Sorangium aterium: one gene and its partner. The protein of the gene in region 1 interacts with the protein of each later gene in a pairwise test. Links are inferred from orthologs where the notes say so. Each region holds a gene or a part of one and is shown on either strand. Other genes may lie near its edges.

Region 1 (7,438 bases):
GCGCCTTCGAGGGCGTCGACGCCGCGATGATGTTCCACCCGTTCGACCGCGACCTGCTCGCGCACGACACGCTGGCCAGCGTCTGGCTCGAGCTCCAGTTCCACGGCAAGCCGTCGCACGCGGCGCTCGCGCCGTGGGACGGGAGCAGCGCGCTCACGGCCTGCCTCGACACCTTCCGGCTGATCGACGGCCAGCGCGTCCACTTCCGCGATGGCGTCCGGGTGCACGGGTTCATCAAGAACGGCGGTCAGGCGGTCAACATCATCCCGGAGCTCGCCGTCGCCGAGTTCTCGGTCCGCGCCCTCGACACCGAGGAGCTCGCCCGCGTGCGGGCGATCGTGGAGCGCTGCGCCCGCGGTGCGGCCATGGCGAGCGGGGTCGAGCTCACGCTCGTCGATCAGGGCGGCTACAAGAACATGGTCAACAACCGGAAGATGGCGCGCCGCTTCGGCGAGCACCTGCGCGCCCTCGGCCGCTCGCCGATCGAGATGGACCCCGCCGTCGGCACCGGCTCGACCGACATGGGCGACGTGTCCCACGCGCTCCCCGCCATCCACCCGTGGATCGCGATCTGCGGCAAGGGAGAGACGACCTGCCACCAGCACGCGTTCGCCGCGCGCGCCGCGAGCCCCGCCGGCCAGGACTCGATGCTGATCGCCGCCAAGGCCATGGCGATGACGTGCGCGGATCTCCTGCTCGACCCCGAGCTGCGGCAGGGCGTGCGCGAGGAGTTCGCGCAGCGGAAGGCCGGGGCGAGCGCGCGCTAGGCCTGTTCAGCCGTCGTCCTGAAGGGGGTTCCCGAGGTCGTCCATCAGCCCGGTTCCCCCCTCGACCGGGATCGCCCGCGCCAGGGCGACCCGCTCCAGCATCACCGACAGCGCGATCTTGTCTCCGACGTCCGGCAGCCAGGTGCGGGACCCATCCCAGAGATCGAGCCGGATGTTGCTCGCCGGCACGCTCCCGCCGACCGCCGCCGCGCCGCCGGCGCGCGCCTGCGCGGAGGGCACCGCCATCCGGTCGATCTGCGACCAGGCGAAGCGCCGCACGCGCGGCACGCCGAAGGTGAGCAGCTCGCGCAGCTCGATCCCGTCCGGGTGCACGACGACCCCCCGCATCTGCTCGCGTAGCACCATCGCCACCGCGCTCACGCACAGGACGATGGCGCAAACGCTGGAGGAGACGAGCCGGTGGCGATCGCCCTCGACGACGTACTGGAAGAGCCGGGAGCTCGAGGGAGCGTTCTGGCCATAGAAGATCACCCCCGAGACGCCGAGGGCGAAGGTCAGGTAAAGCAGCGCCGGGAGGCGCTCCTTCAGCGGCGGCCCGAACGCGATGCGCTTCTCGGGCCTGTACGTCATGTCAAAGCCGGGAGGTCTGGAGGGACGCGCCATAGGCTCCTAGTCTACACGGCGAGGGAGCCGACGCTTGGGTCCGCCCCCTCGACGGGCCGCCTCGGGCCCGGCCGCGCCGCGCTCCCGGCGAGCCGCGCGCGAGCGATGGGCTGAAACCCATTGCCGGGCGATGGCTGAACGGACATGAAGGGGCGTCCCGTCGACCCCCTCCTGGAGCCTTCCATGCACGATCGCTTCCTGCGCGCCTGCCGGCGTGAGCCGACCGATGTCACGCCCGTGTGGTTCATGCGCCAGGCCGGCCGGTACATGGCCGAGTACCGGGAGCTCAGGAAGAAGTACACGCTCCTCGAGATCTGCAAGACGCCCGAGCTCGCGCTCGAGGTGACGCTCCAGCCGCTGCGGCTCGGGATGGACGCGGCGATCCTCTTCGCCGACATCCTCCTGCCGCTCGAGCCGATGGGCGCCCCCTTCGAGTTCGCGAAGGGCGAGGGCCCGGTGATCCACGAGCCCGTGCGCGATCGGGCCGGCATCGAGCGGCTGCGGGTGTTCGAGCCCGAGGAGGGCCTCGGCTACGTGCTCGACGCCGTGCGCCTCATCCGCAAGGAGCTGGACGGCAAGACGCCGCTCATCGGCTTCGCCGGCGCGCCGTTCACCATGGCGAGCTACCTCGTCGAGGGGGGCAAGTCGAGCGACTACCGGCTCACGAAGCAGCTGATGTGGAGCGACCCCGAGGCGTGGTCGGCGCTGATGGGCAAGATCTCGGAGGTCGTCCGCCGCCTGTTGCGCGCGCAGGTCGCCGCGGGCGCCCAGGCGGTGCAGCTGTTCGACTCGTGGGTCGGCTCGCTCTCGATCGACGACTACCGCGAGCACGTGCAGCCGCACGTGCGGCACATCCTCCGCGACCTCGAGGCGACGGGGGTCCCGGTCATCCACTTCGGTACGAACACAGGGGCGCTCCTGGAGGCGCAGCGCGACGCCGGCGGCACGGTGATCGGCGTCGACTGGCGCACGCCGCTCGACAAGGCGTGGCAGCGCATCGGGTACGATCGCGCGGTGCAGGGCAACCTCGACCCGCTGCTGCTCTGCGCGCCGCGCGCCGTCGCCGAGCGCCGCGCGCGCGCGGTGCTCGCGGAGGCGGGCGGCCGCGCCGGGCACATCTTCAACCTCGGCCACGGCATCATCCCCGAGACGCCGGTCGATACGGTCAAGGCGGTCATCGATCTCGTCCACTCCATCCCGCGCGCGTCGCTCCAGGGCGAGCCGGCGCGCTGACGCCGCGCATCGCGCCGCGGCATCGATCGGGATCGGATCTCAGACCCCCTCCGGGGGTGATATGGTCCACCCGCGAGCATGTGCGAGCTCCTCGGGATGGAGTGCAACGTCCCCACAGACATCGTCTTTTCGTTCAACGGCCTCCGGCACCGGGGCGGCCGCACAGGTCCCCACGCTGACGGTTGGGGCCTCGCGTTCTTCGAGGGGCGCGCCGCGCGCGTGTTCCTCGATCCGAGCCCCGCCGCGGAGAGCCCGCTGGCGCGATTCCTCAGCGAGACGCCCATCAAGACGCTGCTCGCGATCGGCCACATCCGGCGCCGCACCCGCGGCGATGTCCTCCTCGCCAACACGCACCCGTTCGTGCGCGAGCTCTGGGGACGCCACTGGGTCTTCGCGCACAACGGCACGCTCCCTCGCGTCCGGCGCCGCGCGCTGGGCCGCTTCAACCCCATCGGAACGACCGACAGCGAGCACGCCTTCTGTTACCTGCTGGAGGGGCTCCGCAGCTCGTTCCCCGGCTATCCTCGCCGGCCCAGCGAGCTCTGGGAGGCGATCGCGGCGCTCGGCGGCGAGCTAGGCCAGGACGGGACGTTCAACTTCCTGCTCGGCGACGGGCGCCACCTCTTCGCCCGCTGCGCAACCCGGCTCTGTCACATCATCCGCAAGGCCCCCTTCGGCATCGCGACGCTCCTGGACGACGATGTCCGCGTCGACTTCTCGGCCGTCACGACCCCGAAGGATCGGATCGCGGTGGTCGCGACGAGCCCGCTCACCGCGAACGAGACCTGGACCACGGGACGACCGGGCGAGCTCTGGGTATTCGACGGCGGCGAGCTGCGCGCGACGCTGTCGTCGCTCGCCTGATCGACGCCAGCGCGGTGTCCACCCCTCACGCCCGCGCCTGCGCGTCAGGGATCGCGCCGTCGATCCCGGCTTCGTGATGGGGGTCGGCCTCTCGGCGCCTTTCTCCGCAGCGGGCGCAGCGACGCCTTCCCGCCGTGGCCGGTTCCAGCATTGACGGAGCGTTGCGGCTGGCGGAGGAACGAGCTGCTCCTGGAGCCATCCAAGGCAGGAAGCGCGCTGCCGTGCCGCGGCCTGGAGATGGGCACGGCAGCCTGAAAAGAAAAACGCCGCGACGGACCTGGGGGGGGAAGGTCTCCGCCGCGACGCAGGTCTATCCTACGCACCCTGTGTGCCAAGTCAACTGACCGGCAACGCTGGCGGGAGGCCTCTGCGCTGCGGGGTCGCAGCACGCGCGGCGTGCAGCGCACGCGGTCCACGCGGCCCCGCTCCGGCTCCGCGCCGTTCCGCGCCGTTCCGCGCCGCTCGCGACGTTCTGCTCGGCTTCGCTGGGTTCCGCTCCGCTCGGTTCCGCTCCGCTCCGGTTCCGCTCCGCTCCGGTTCCGCTCCGCTCCGGTTCCGCTCCGTTCCGTGCCGCTTCGCTCGGTTCCGGTCCGCTGCGTTCCGCTTCGCTCAGTTCAGCGTTGTGATGCGCCCTCGTTTTGAGGCAGAACTCACAGAGCCTCGTCCCCGCAGAACGCGGACATGCCAGGCGAACAGACACATCGTGTTCCAGCAAACCATTCCCTCCCTTGCCGGCTCAATCGCTCGCCGGACGGGTGGCGGCGCGCTCGGGAAACGCATAGAGAGACCCGCGTCCTCGGCAGCTCGGGCTGTACAAGAGGAAAGAGATGGGGCGTCAACTGCGATAACAGCGCACAGCGCCCCACAAGGCGCATCGGCGAGCACCTGCGGTGCGGCGCGGCGTGAGCGGCAGCGAACAGCGGCGAGGGGGCGGACGGCGTGCGGGGAACAAGCCGAGAACGTGGAAGGGCGCAACGGACGCAACCGACGCAACCGACACGACCGACACGACCGAGCGCAGAAGGCGACGTAGGCCGTTGTCGGGTCGGGAAGGCGGAGGAAGCACTGAAGACGGCTCCGCCCGGATGGCCGTCTTGACGGGAGTCGGGGCATGTCAGTACGCTTTGACGTTGGGCGAGCTAGGGCATATCGAACCGTTGCATCGCGACCGAAGAGCCACGCCCGGGTAGGTTCCGTCTCGGGAAGAGCTCGAACGATGTCGAGGCTAGGTCGCACGACGGGTTGGGCTGAGCGCGCGTGAGTGACTTCGACGAAAAGACTCGTGTAACGCAGGTGGTCCAGCCCCCACCGGGCGGCGGCAGCAAGAACACGACCGACTGCCTGGTCGTGATCTACACGAAGGAGCCCACGCTGCTCGGCAAGCGGTTCGTGCTGGAGAACAACCCGACGCGGGTCGGTCGCGGCGCGGACAACCACATCGTGCTCGACGGCGACTCCGTGTCACGAAGGCACGCCCATTTCGAGCAGCGGCCGAGCGCCTGGATGGTCGTCGACGATGGGAGCACCAACGGGACGTACTGCAACGATGAGCAGATCTCCCGCGAGGTGGTGCTGAAGAACGGAGACCGGGTGAAGATCGGCCCCACGATCTTCAAGTTCCTGTCCGGCGCCGACGTGGAGGCGCAATACCACGAAGAGATCTACCGGATGACCATCATCGATGGTCTCACGCAGATCCACAACAAGCGCTACCTCTACGAGGCGCTCGAGCGCGAGATCATCCGCGGCCGCCGCCACGAGCGGGACCTCGCGATCCTCCTGTTCGACATCGACCACTTCAAGCGCATCAACGACGTCCACGGCCACCTGGCCGGCGACTTCGTGCTGAAGGAGGTCGCGCGCATCGTGCAGAGCCGCATTCGCCGCGACGAGGTCTTCGCGCGCTACGGCGGCGAGGAGTTCGCCATCATCCTGCCGGAGACGTCCATCGAGGGCGCGGCGGCCCTCGGCGAGACCCTGCGTCAAAAGGTCGCGGAGCACCTGTTCGTGTTCCAGGCCGACAGCATCCGCGTGACGATCAGCGTCGGCGTGGCGCTCCTCCAGGAGGGCGATCGCACAGCGAACGACCTCATCAAGCGCGCGGACGAGCGCCTCTACCACGCGAAGAACAGCGGGAGAAACCGGGTGTGCGCCTGAGCAGCCGCCCGCGGGCGCGCTAGGTTCCGGCGGAGGTAAGGACGATGCCGAACAGCGATCTGCCGCTGCCGGCGGCGCCGGACGCGGGCAGCGGCGCTGAGCTGCCCGCGATCCTGTCGCCGCCGCCTGGTCCCCTGTCGCGGAGCGCCCTCGAGCGGCTCGAGCGCGTCGAGTGCCCGGCGTTCGGCCGGCGGCGCGAGGCGCGGGCGCAGAAGAGCGGCGCCGACATGCTGCCGATCGTGCTGTCGCACGGGCGCGGCGCGAACGTCTGCGACGTCGACGGGAACCGGTACGTCGACCTGTGCGCCGGCTTCGGCGCGCTGCTGCTCGGCCACGCGGCGGCGCCGGTGCGGCGCGCGGCGGAGGAGCAGCTGTCGCGGCTGACCCTCGCGCTCGGCGACGTGTACTCGGCCGACGTGAAGATCGCCCTGCTGGAGCGCCTCACGGCGCTGCACCCCGGGCCCTCGCCCATGGCGCTGCTCGGCCAGAGCGGCAGCGACGCGATCACCGCGGCCGTCAAGACGGCGGCGCTCTCGACCGGACGGCCTGGGCTCGTCGCGTTCGAGGGCGCGTACCACGGGCTCGGGTACGCGCCGCTCGCGGCGTGCGGGCTGCGCGAGAGCTACAGGGCGCCCTTCGCGGAGCAGCTCAACCGGCGCGTGACGTTCGCGCCCTACCCGCGCGACGAGGCGGGCGCCGCGCGCTCGGTCGACGCCGTCGAGCTCGCGCTGCGCGGGGGCGACGTCGGCGCGGTCCTCCTCGAGCCGATCCTCGGGCGGGGCGGCTGCGTCGTCCCGCCCGACGCGTTCCTGCACGCGGTCTGCGAAGCGGCGCACCGGCACGGGGCGCTCGTGATCGCGGACGAGATCTGGACCGGCCTCGGTCGATCGGGGGCGATGACGCGCACAGGAGAGCTCGGGGCGCCGGTCGATATCCTCTGCTTCGGCAAGGGGCTCGGCGGCGGGCTGCCCATCTCCGCGTGCGTGGCGCCCGAGCCGATCATGCGGGCGTGGGCGCGCGAGGGCGAGGTGGTCCACACCTCGACGCACTCCGGATCGCCCCTCGCGTCGAGCGCCGCGCTCGCGACGCTCGACGCCCTCGGCGAAGGCCGGCTGGCCGCGCGCTCGCGCGACGTGGGCGCTCGCTTCCAGGCGATGCTGCGGGAGGCGCTCCCACGCAGGGCGGGCGTCGTCGACGTGCGGGGCGCGGGGCTCATGGTCGGCGTCGAGCTCGAGAGCGCCGAGCTCGGGCTCCGGGCCCTGCGCGGGATGCTGGCGGAAGGGTACCTGGTCCTCACGGGCGGGGTGCGCGGCGAGACGCTGACGCTGACGCCGGCGCTCACCATCCCCGAAGCGCTGCTCTCGGCCGCGGCCGGGGCGCTCGCCCGCGTGCTGCGCGCGTGTTGACGGCCTAGCGCGCGAGCGGAGCAGGACGCGCGTGCTATCCCGGTGCCCGTGGGACCGATAGACCAGAGCGAGGCGCTGCACCGCCGCGCGCGGGCGTTCATCGAGGCGTCGCTCCGCGTGGACGGGGCGGGCTCGACAGGCGCCGGCCGAGCGGCGGGAGCCTCTCCTCCGCAGGACCAGGGCGAGCGCGGGGCGCTGCCGGAGACCTTCGATGCGCTCGCGCTCGCCCTCGCCCGGCACCAGGCCGCGCATTGCGCGCCGGTCGCCCGCCTCTTCGAGGCGCGCGGCGCGGACGTCGCCGCGATGGATCTCGCGGCGCAGATCCCCGCTGTGCCGTGCGACGTGTTCCGGTTCGCGCGCGTCGCGGCCCACCCGCCGGAGGCGGAC
Region 2 (6,053 bases), on another replicon or contig:
TCTCCCTGCTCGCGCCCCTCGGCTGTCGCCGCGAGCAGGGGAGCGCCCCTCGCGCCGCCGAGGCGCCCGCCTCGGCCGCCGCGTCGCCCTCCCTGGCGCCGCGCCCGCCGAGCCCTCGCCTCACCGATCCGCGCTGGCGCCTCGCCGCGGGGGACGACCCGCTGGAGTGCGCCCGGCTGGCCGAGGCCGAGGGCGCCGCCGGACTCCTCGCCGCGCTCGACGACGGCGGCGACATCGCGCTGACGGCCCTGCGCGCGCTGCCGTACGCCGACGACGCCGATCTGGCGCTCGGGCCGCTCGCCGAGCGCGCCCGCGCGGCGTCCGGGCCGCCGCTCCCGCCCCTGCTCGAAGCGCTCCTCGGGATCGCCGGGCGGCCAGCGCGCCCGCGCGAGCCGCTCGACCCGGACGGGGCGCGCAGCGCGGCCGCGGCCCTTGTCGAGCTGTCGGGTCGGCGCGACCTCCCTTCGGACCAGCGCGCGCTCGCCATCTCGGCGGCGCGCGCGCTCGCCGAGCGGGGGCTCGTCGATCCTCTCCGTATTCCTGCAGATCTGGATCCCGAGGGCTCCGTCGCGGGCGCCGCGGGAGGCCCTGCGGCGCCGCGGCCCTGACGTCCCGCGCAGCCGTCGCGGCGGTCCCGGCGCGCGCGGCCGTCCCGCGCGGCGGCGCGGCGCCCTCTGCGCTTTCGTTTCGTGCAGCCGCCCTTTGGGCCGGTCGGGTTCCAATTTGGTACCTTGCCCCCCGTGACGACGCCGTACACCTCCGAGGCCTTCCTCCATCAGCTCCTCGGCAAGGCGCTTGCCGCCCACGCCAGCGACATCCACCTCAAGGTCGGTCAGCCGCCGGGCGCGCGGGTCCGCGGCGACATGGTCTACTTCCGCGTCGACAGGATCCGGCCCGAGGACAGCGAGGCCGCCGCGCGGGTGCTGCTCGCCGGGCGCCCGTCGCGCGAGCTGCTCGCCACGCTCCAGGAGCTCGACACCTCGTACGTCGTCCCGGGCCTCGGCCGGTTCCGGGTGAACATCTATCGCCAGCGCGGCTCGCTCGCGATCATCCTGCGGAGCATCCCGCTCAAGATCCCGACGTTCGAGGAGCTCGGCGTGCCCTCGGCGGTCCGGGCGATGGTGGAGCACGATCACGGCCTCATCCTCGTCGCGGGCACGGCCGGCAGCGGCAAGAGCACGACCCTCGCCGCGTTCGTCGGGCACATCAACGCGACCGTGCCGCGCCACATCATCACCCTGGAAGATCCAGTCGAGCACGTGCACGAGGACAACCGCTCCAGCGTGAGCCAGCGCGAGATCGGCGTCGACACCGCGGATTTCCCGACCGCGCTGCGCTCCGCGCTGCGGCAGGACCCGGACGTCGTGCTGATCAGCGCGCTCCGCGACGGCGAGTCGCTCGATCTCGCGCTCCACGCCGCGGAGACCGGGCACCTCGTGCTCGCGGCGGTCAGCGCCGCGGACGTCACGCGCACGCTCGGGCGGCTGATCGCGCTCGGCAAGAGCCCGAGCGAGGCGCGCGAGCGGCTGGCCGACTGTCTCCACGGCGTCGTCGCGCAGCGCCTGCTCCCTCGCCGCGACGGCGCGGGGGAGGTCCTCGCCGCCGAGGTGCTCGTCGGTACGGCCGCGGTGCGCGAGGCGATCCGCCGGCCGGAGGGGAGCCCCTCGCTGCGCGAGCTGATGGAGAAGGGGGTCACGCCGTACGGCATGCAGACCTTCGACGCGCACCTCAGGCAGCTCGTCGCCCAGGGGACGATCGCCAAGGAGACGGCGAAGGCGGTGACCGCGCTCTAGAGCGACGAGCGGACCAAGCCGCCACGAAAGAGCAGAATTTCGGGCCGCCAAGCCGCCAAGGACGCCAGGAAATCCCTCCCTTTCGCGCCTCGCTTGCGGCGGCGCCTCAAGCCCGGCTATGAGCGAGCCCATGCTCGAAGGGATCGAACGAGAAGGGGCGGAGCACAGGAATGGATGCGGCGGCCCGGCCGGGCACGCCCCGTCGGCGGGCGCGCCCCGCCACGACTGGACCGTCGAGCAGGCGGTCGCCCTGCACGACCTGCCGCTCTTCGAGCTGATCGACCGCGCCCGCGCGGTCCACCGCGCGTTCCACGGCGAGCACGAGGTCCAGCTCTGCACCCTGCTCAGCGTCAAGACGGGCGGCTGCCCCGAGGACTGCGCCTACTGCCCGCAGTCGAGCCACTACGAGACCGAGGTCGGGCCGGAGCGCATGCTCGACGTCGGCGCGGTCCTCGCCGCCGCAGGGCGCGCCCGCGACGGCGGCTCGACGCGGTTCTGCATGGGCGCCGCGTGGCGCGAGGTGAAGGACGGCCCCGCCTTCGAGCGCGTCCTCGACATGGTGCGCGGCGTGAAAGCCCTCGGCCTCGAGGCGTGCTGCACGCTCGGCATGCTCACCGACGACCAGGCGCGCCGCCTCAAGGAGGCCGGCCTCGACGCCTACAACCACAACCTCGACACCTCGCGGAAGGCCTACAAATCGATCATCTCGACGCGCACGTACGACGAGCGGCTCGTCACCCTGCGCAACGTCCGGCGGGCGGGCATCACCGTCTGCTCGGGCGGCATCATCGGCATGGGCGAGTCGATCGCCGACCGCTGCGAGATGCTCGTCGAGCTCGCGCGCCTCGATCCCCACCCGGAGAGCGTGCCGATCAACGCCCTCGTGCGCTCGCCGGGGACGCCCCTCGAGAGCCTCCCCCCGGTCGATCCGATCGAGTTCGTCCGGATGATCGCGGTCGCGCGGGTCATGATGCCGCGCGCGATGGTGCGCCTGTCCGCCGGGCGGACGGAGCTCTCGCGCGAGGCGCAGCTGCTCTGCATGTACGCGGGGGCGAACTCGATCTTCTACGGAGACAAGCTGCTCACCACGCCGAACCCCGGCGAGGACGAGGACCGCGCGCTCATCGAGAAGGCGGGGCTTCAGCCGATGGCGCCCGCCGCGGCGCGCGCCGCCCGTTAGCCGAGCCCCCCGCCGCGGCCGCCTCCGGCTGCGGGCGCTCCCCTCCGCGCGGCGCGACGTGCAGCGTCTGCGTCGGGTAGGCGAGCTTCGATCCGGCCATGTCGATGATCTGCAGGAAGGTGATCAGCATCGCCTGCCGGATGTCCCGGAACTCCGCGAAGTCGGTCGTCTGGAACCAGGCCACCACCTCCACGTCGAGCGAGGACGGGCCGACGCCGATGAAGCGCACAACGACGTCCTCGGGCCAGACCTTCGGGTGCTCCCGCAGCGCCCGCTCGCACTCTTCCACGATGGCGCGGAGCTGCTCGGGCGATGTGTCGCGCTCGATCCCCAGCAGGCAGGCGAGGCGGATGCGGTCGCGCGCCGTGAACGACTCGATGTGGAGATCGGCCAGCTTGCCGTTCGGGATCGTGACGATGGTCCGGTCGACCGTGCGGATCCGGGTCGAGCGGAGCCCGATGCTCTCGACCGTGCCGAGGAGCGCGTCGACCTTCACGAAGTCGCCGACCTGGAACGGCCGGTCGATGCCGATCGCGACCGAGCCGAAGAGGTTCTCCACCGTCTTCTGCGCGGCGAGGGCCAGCGCGACGCCGCCGATGCCGAGGCCGGCGATGAGGCTCGCCACGGGGTAGCCGAGCTCCGAGAGCACCGCGATCACGCCGATGATCACGATCGCGACCTTCGCGATCCGCCCCATGAGCGGCACGAGCGAGCGCGCCGCCGGGTTGTCGCGCGTCGCGGGGGCGGCGAGCAGGCGGCCGCCGAAGGCGTCGATCGCGCGCAGTGCGAACCAGAAGACCGCGACGAAGACGCCGGCGCGCAGCACCTGGCCGAGGAACTCCTCGGCCGGCAGGTACAGCCCGAGCCACGGGAGCACGGCCGTGATCACCAGGAGCGCCGCCGCGAACGTGAACGGACCGCGCGCCCCCCCGAGGAGCACGTCGTCGAGCGTGGACTCCGTCCGGGCGATGACGCGGCGGAGCGCGGCGCGGACGAGGTAGCTCAGCACCGCGCCGACGAGCCAGCCGGCCAGCGCGAGGACCGGCAGCGCGAGCCACTGCCACCAGAGCAGCTCGCGCGGGCCGGGGCGCAGGAGCGCCGGCGGCAGGTGATCGCGGAGCCAGCGATCTTCGAGCCGTGCGTACCACTCATCGACGCGCTCCACCGTGGCGCGCGAGAAGATCCAGCGCACGCCGTCGGGCGTGGTGCGCCGCACGAGGCGCACCGGCTGGGGCCCCGTCCGCGTCGGGATCTTGCCGAGCTGCTCCACGCCGGCCCCGAGGTTGTCCTGCGTGTCCCCCTGCGGGTTCGGCGAGAGCGTCTCCACCTCCAGCCAGAGGTGCCGATCGAGCACCGCCTTGAGCTTCTGCGCGAGCTCCGCGCCGTTCGCCCTCGGCGGCACGTCCAGGTAGCGCGCGGCCTCGGCGTAATCGCCCGCGCGGCACAGCTCGACGAAGCTGCGCATGGAGGCTCGAGGCGAGTCGGGCGCGACAGGGGTCGCCTCCGGCTCAGGGCCGGCCTCGGCGCCCGCCGCGGGCGGCGGCGGCGACGGCGGGGGCGGCGGAGGGGACAGCTCTCCGGCGCTCGCTCCCAGGAGGGCGCACCCGAACACGAGCGCGAAGGCGAACGCAGCGCGGAGCCACCTCGCCGGCGGCCAGAGGCGGAGCCGCCTCGGCCCCTTGGGATGATCGGTCGACGGCATGGGCCCTGCTATTCCATCGCCCGGCGGCTCTGTCGACCGGGCGGCGCGCGCGCCACGTGCGCTCGCTCGCAGCGGGCTCCACGTGTCTGAGATCCCGCCGAGGATCGCGGACGCGCGGAACCGACAGGCGGAACCGACACGCGGAATCGACAAGCGGAACCGACAGGCGCAACCGACGCGCGGAGCTACGTCACGGCTGCAGGCGGCTCGCCCGGCTGCGCCGCGGCCACGAGCGCCGCGAGCGCGCGGCCGTAGCGCGCGAGCCGCCCCGCGCCGAGCCCCGGGATGCGCGCGATCGCGGCGGCGATCGCCTCGTCCCGGGCGTGGGCCGTCGCCAGCGCGATCTCCGCGAGATCCTGCGCGCAGTGACCGGGCAGCACGACCTGCTCGTCCACCTTCCGCGCCTTCGCTTCCGCCCTGCGCCACGCCGCGATCCGGGTCTCCACCGCGCGCCGCGCGGCGAGCTCCTTCCGGGGCGGGCGGCTTTGCTGGAAGAGGGCGCGCTCCTCCTCGGGCACGTCGCCGTCGCTGCACCCTTGCTCGATCGCGCGGAGCCACGCCGCGACGCACGCGGCCGCGCGGCCCGCCGCGGCCCCGCGGATCGCGCGCACGTCGTCTGCGCTGGCGGGCCTCCGCTGCGCGAGCTCGAGCAGCACCTCGCTGGCGACGATCTTGAAGGAGGGCACGTCGGCCCCCTCGGCGACCGCCTCGCGCGCCGCCACGAGCCGCCGCAGGATCGCCCGGCCCTGCGGATCGAGCGCCTGGGCCCCCTTGATGCGCGCGTAAGCGGGCCGCGGATCGCGCGGCGGCCCGAGGGCGCTCGCGAGCTTGTAGGCGCACTCCTCCTCGATCTCCTCGTCGATCCCGAGGGCGCGGCTGCGCTCGGCGAGCCGCGCGCGGAGCGAGAGCAGGTGGCGCACGTCGTCGGCCAGGTAGCGCAGCTCGGCGTCCTCGATCGGCCTGCGCCCCCAGTCGTGCTGCTGGAGCTGCTTGTCGACCTTCACGTCGAGCTCCGACAGGAGCAGCGCGGCGAGCCCCGTCGCCGCGCACCCCAGCATGCGCGCGGCGACCGAGGTGTCGTGCGCGCCCGCGAGCGGCGCGCCCGCCTCGGCGAGCATGCGCGCGTCGAAGGTGAGGTCGTGCAGCACCTTGGGCGGACCAGCGGCCCCGAGGAGCGGCGCGAGCGGCGCGACAGGCACCCGGAGCGCGTCGACCACCCCGATCGCGATCTCGTCCCCCTCGCGAAAGGCGAGCTGGACCGTGCAGAGCCGCGCCCGGTACGCGAACAGCCCGTTGGCCTCCACGTCGACCGCGAGCGCGTCGGCGCGGGCGGCGCGCTCGACCAGCCGGGCGAGCTCGCCTTCGCGCTCGACCAGGA

Evidence for each region.
Region 2: the proteins of POL72_RS16575 (region 1) and bioB interact in binary tests that used the Escherichia coli proteins (3 or more experiments, as listed by UniProt). The link is inferred for Sorangium aterium from one-to-one orthologs.

What each region holds. Positions count from the first base shown.
Region 1 is NZ_JAQNDK010000002.1:441,463-448,900, reverse strand. Bases 1,740-4,595 are described here. They hold POL72_RS16575 (class II glutamine amidotransferase), read left to right. Parts: upstream 1,740-2,702; coding sequence 2,703-3,488; downstream 3,489-4,595. Other genes in these bases: hemE (uroporphyrinogen decarboxylase), read left to right, coding at 1,740-2,624. Also shown: POL72_RS16590 (amidohydrolase), read left to right, coding at 1-767; POL72_RS16585 (hypothetical protein), read right to left, coding at 774-1,358; more of hemE, read left to right, coding at 1,536-1,739; POL72_RS16570 (diguanylate cyclase), read left to right, coding at 4,782-5,645; POL72_RS16565 (aspartate aminotransferase family protein), read left to right, coding at 5,690-7,051; POL72_RS16560 (LuxE/PaaK family acyltransferase), read left to right, coding at 7,100-7,438.
Region 2 is NZ_JAQNDK010000001.1:380,646-386,698, reverse strand. The notes cover bases 1,076-3,948. They hold bioB (biotin synthase BioB), read left to right. Parts: upstream 1,076-1,923; coding sequence 1,924-2,973; downstream 2,974-3,948. Other genes in these bases: POL72_RS01185 (mechanosensitive ion channel family protein), read right to left, coding at 2,915-3,948; POL72_RS01195 (type IV pilus twitching motility protein PilT), read left to right, coding at 1,076-1,793. Also shown: POL72_RS01200 (thiamine biosynthesis protein), read left to right, coding at 1-608; more of POL72_RS01195, read left to right, coding at 741-1,075; more of POL72_RS01185, read right to left, coding at 3,949-4,675; POL72_RS01180 (HRDC domain-containing protein), read right to left, coding at 4,861-6,051. UniProt on the Escherichia coli protein: Catalyzes the conversion of dethiobiotin (DTB) to biotin by the insertion of a sulfur atom into dethiobiotin via a radical-based mechanism.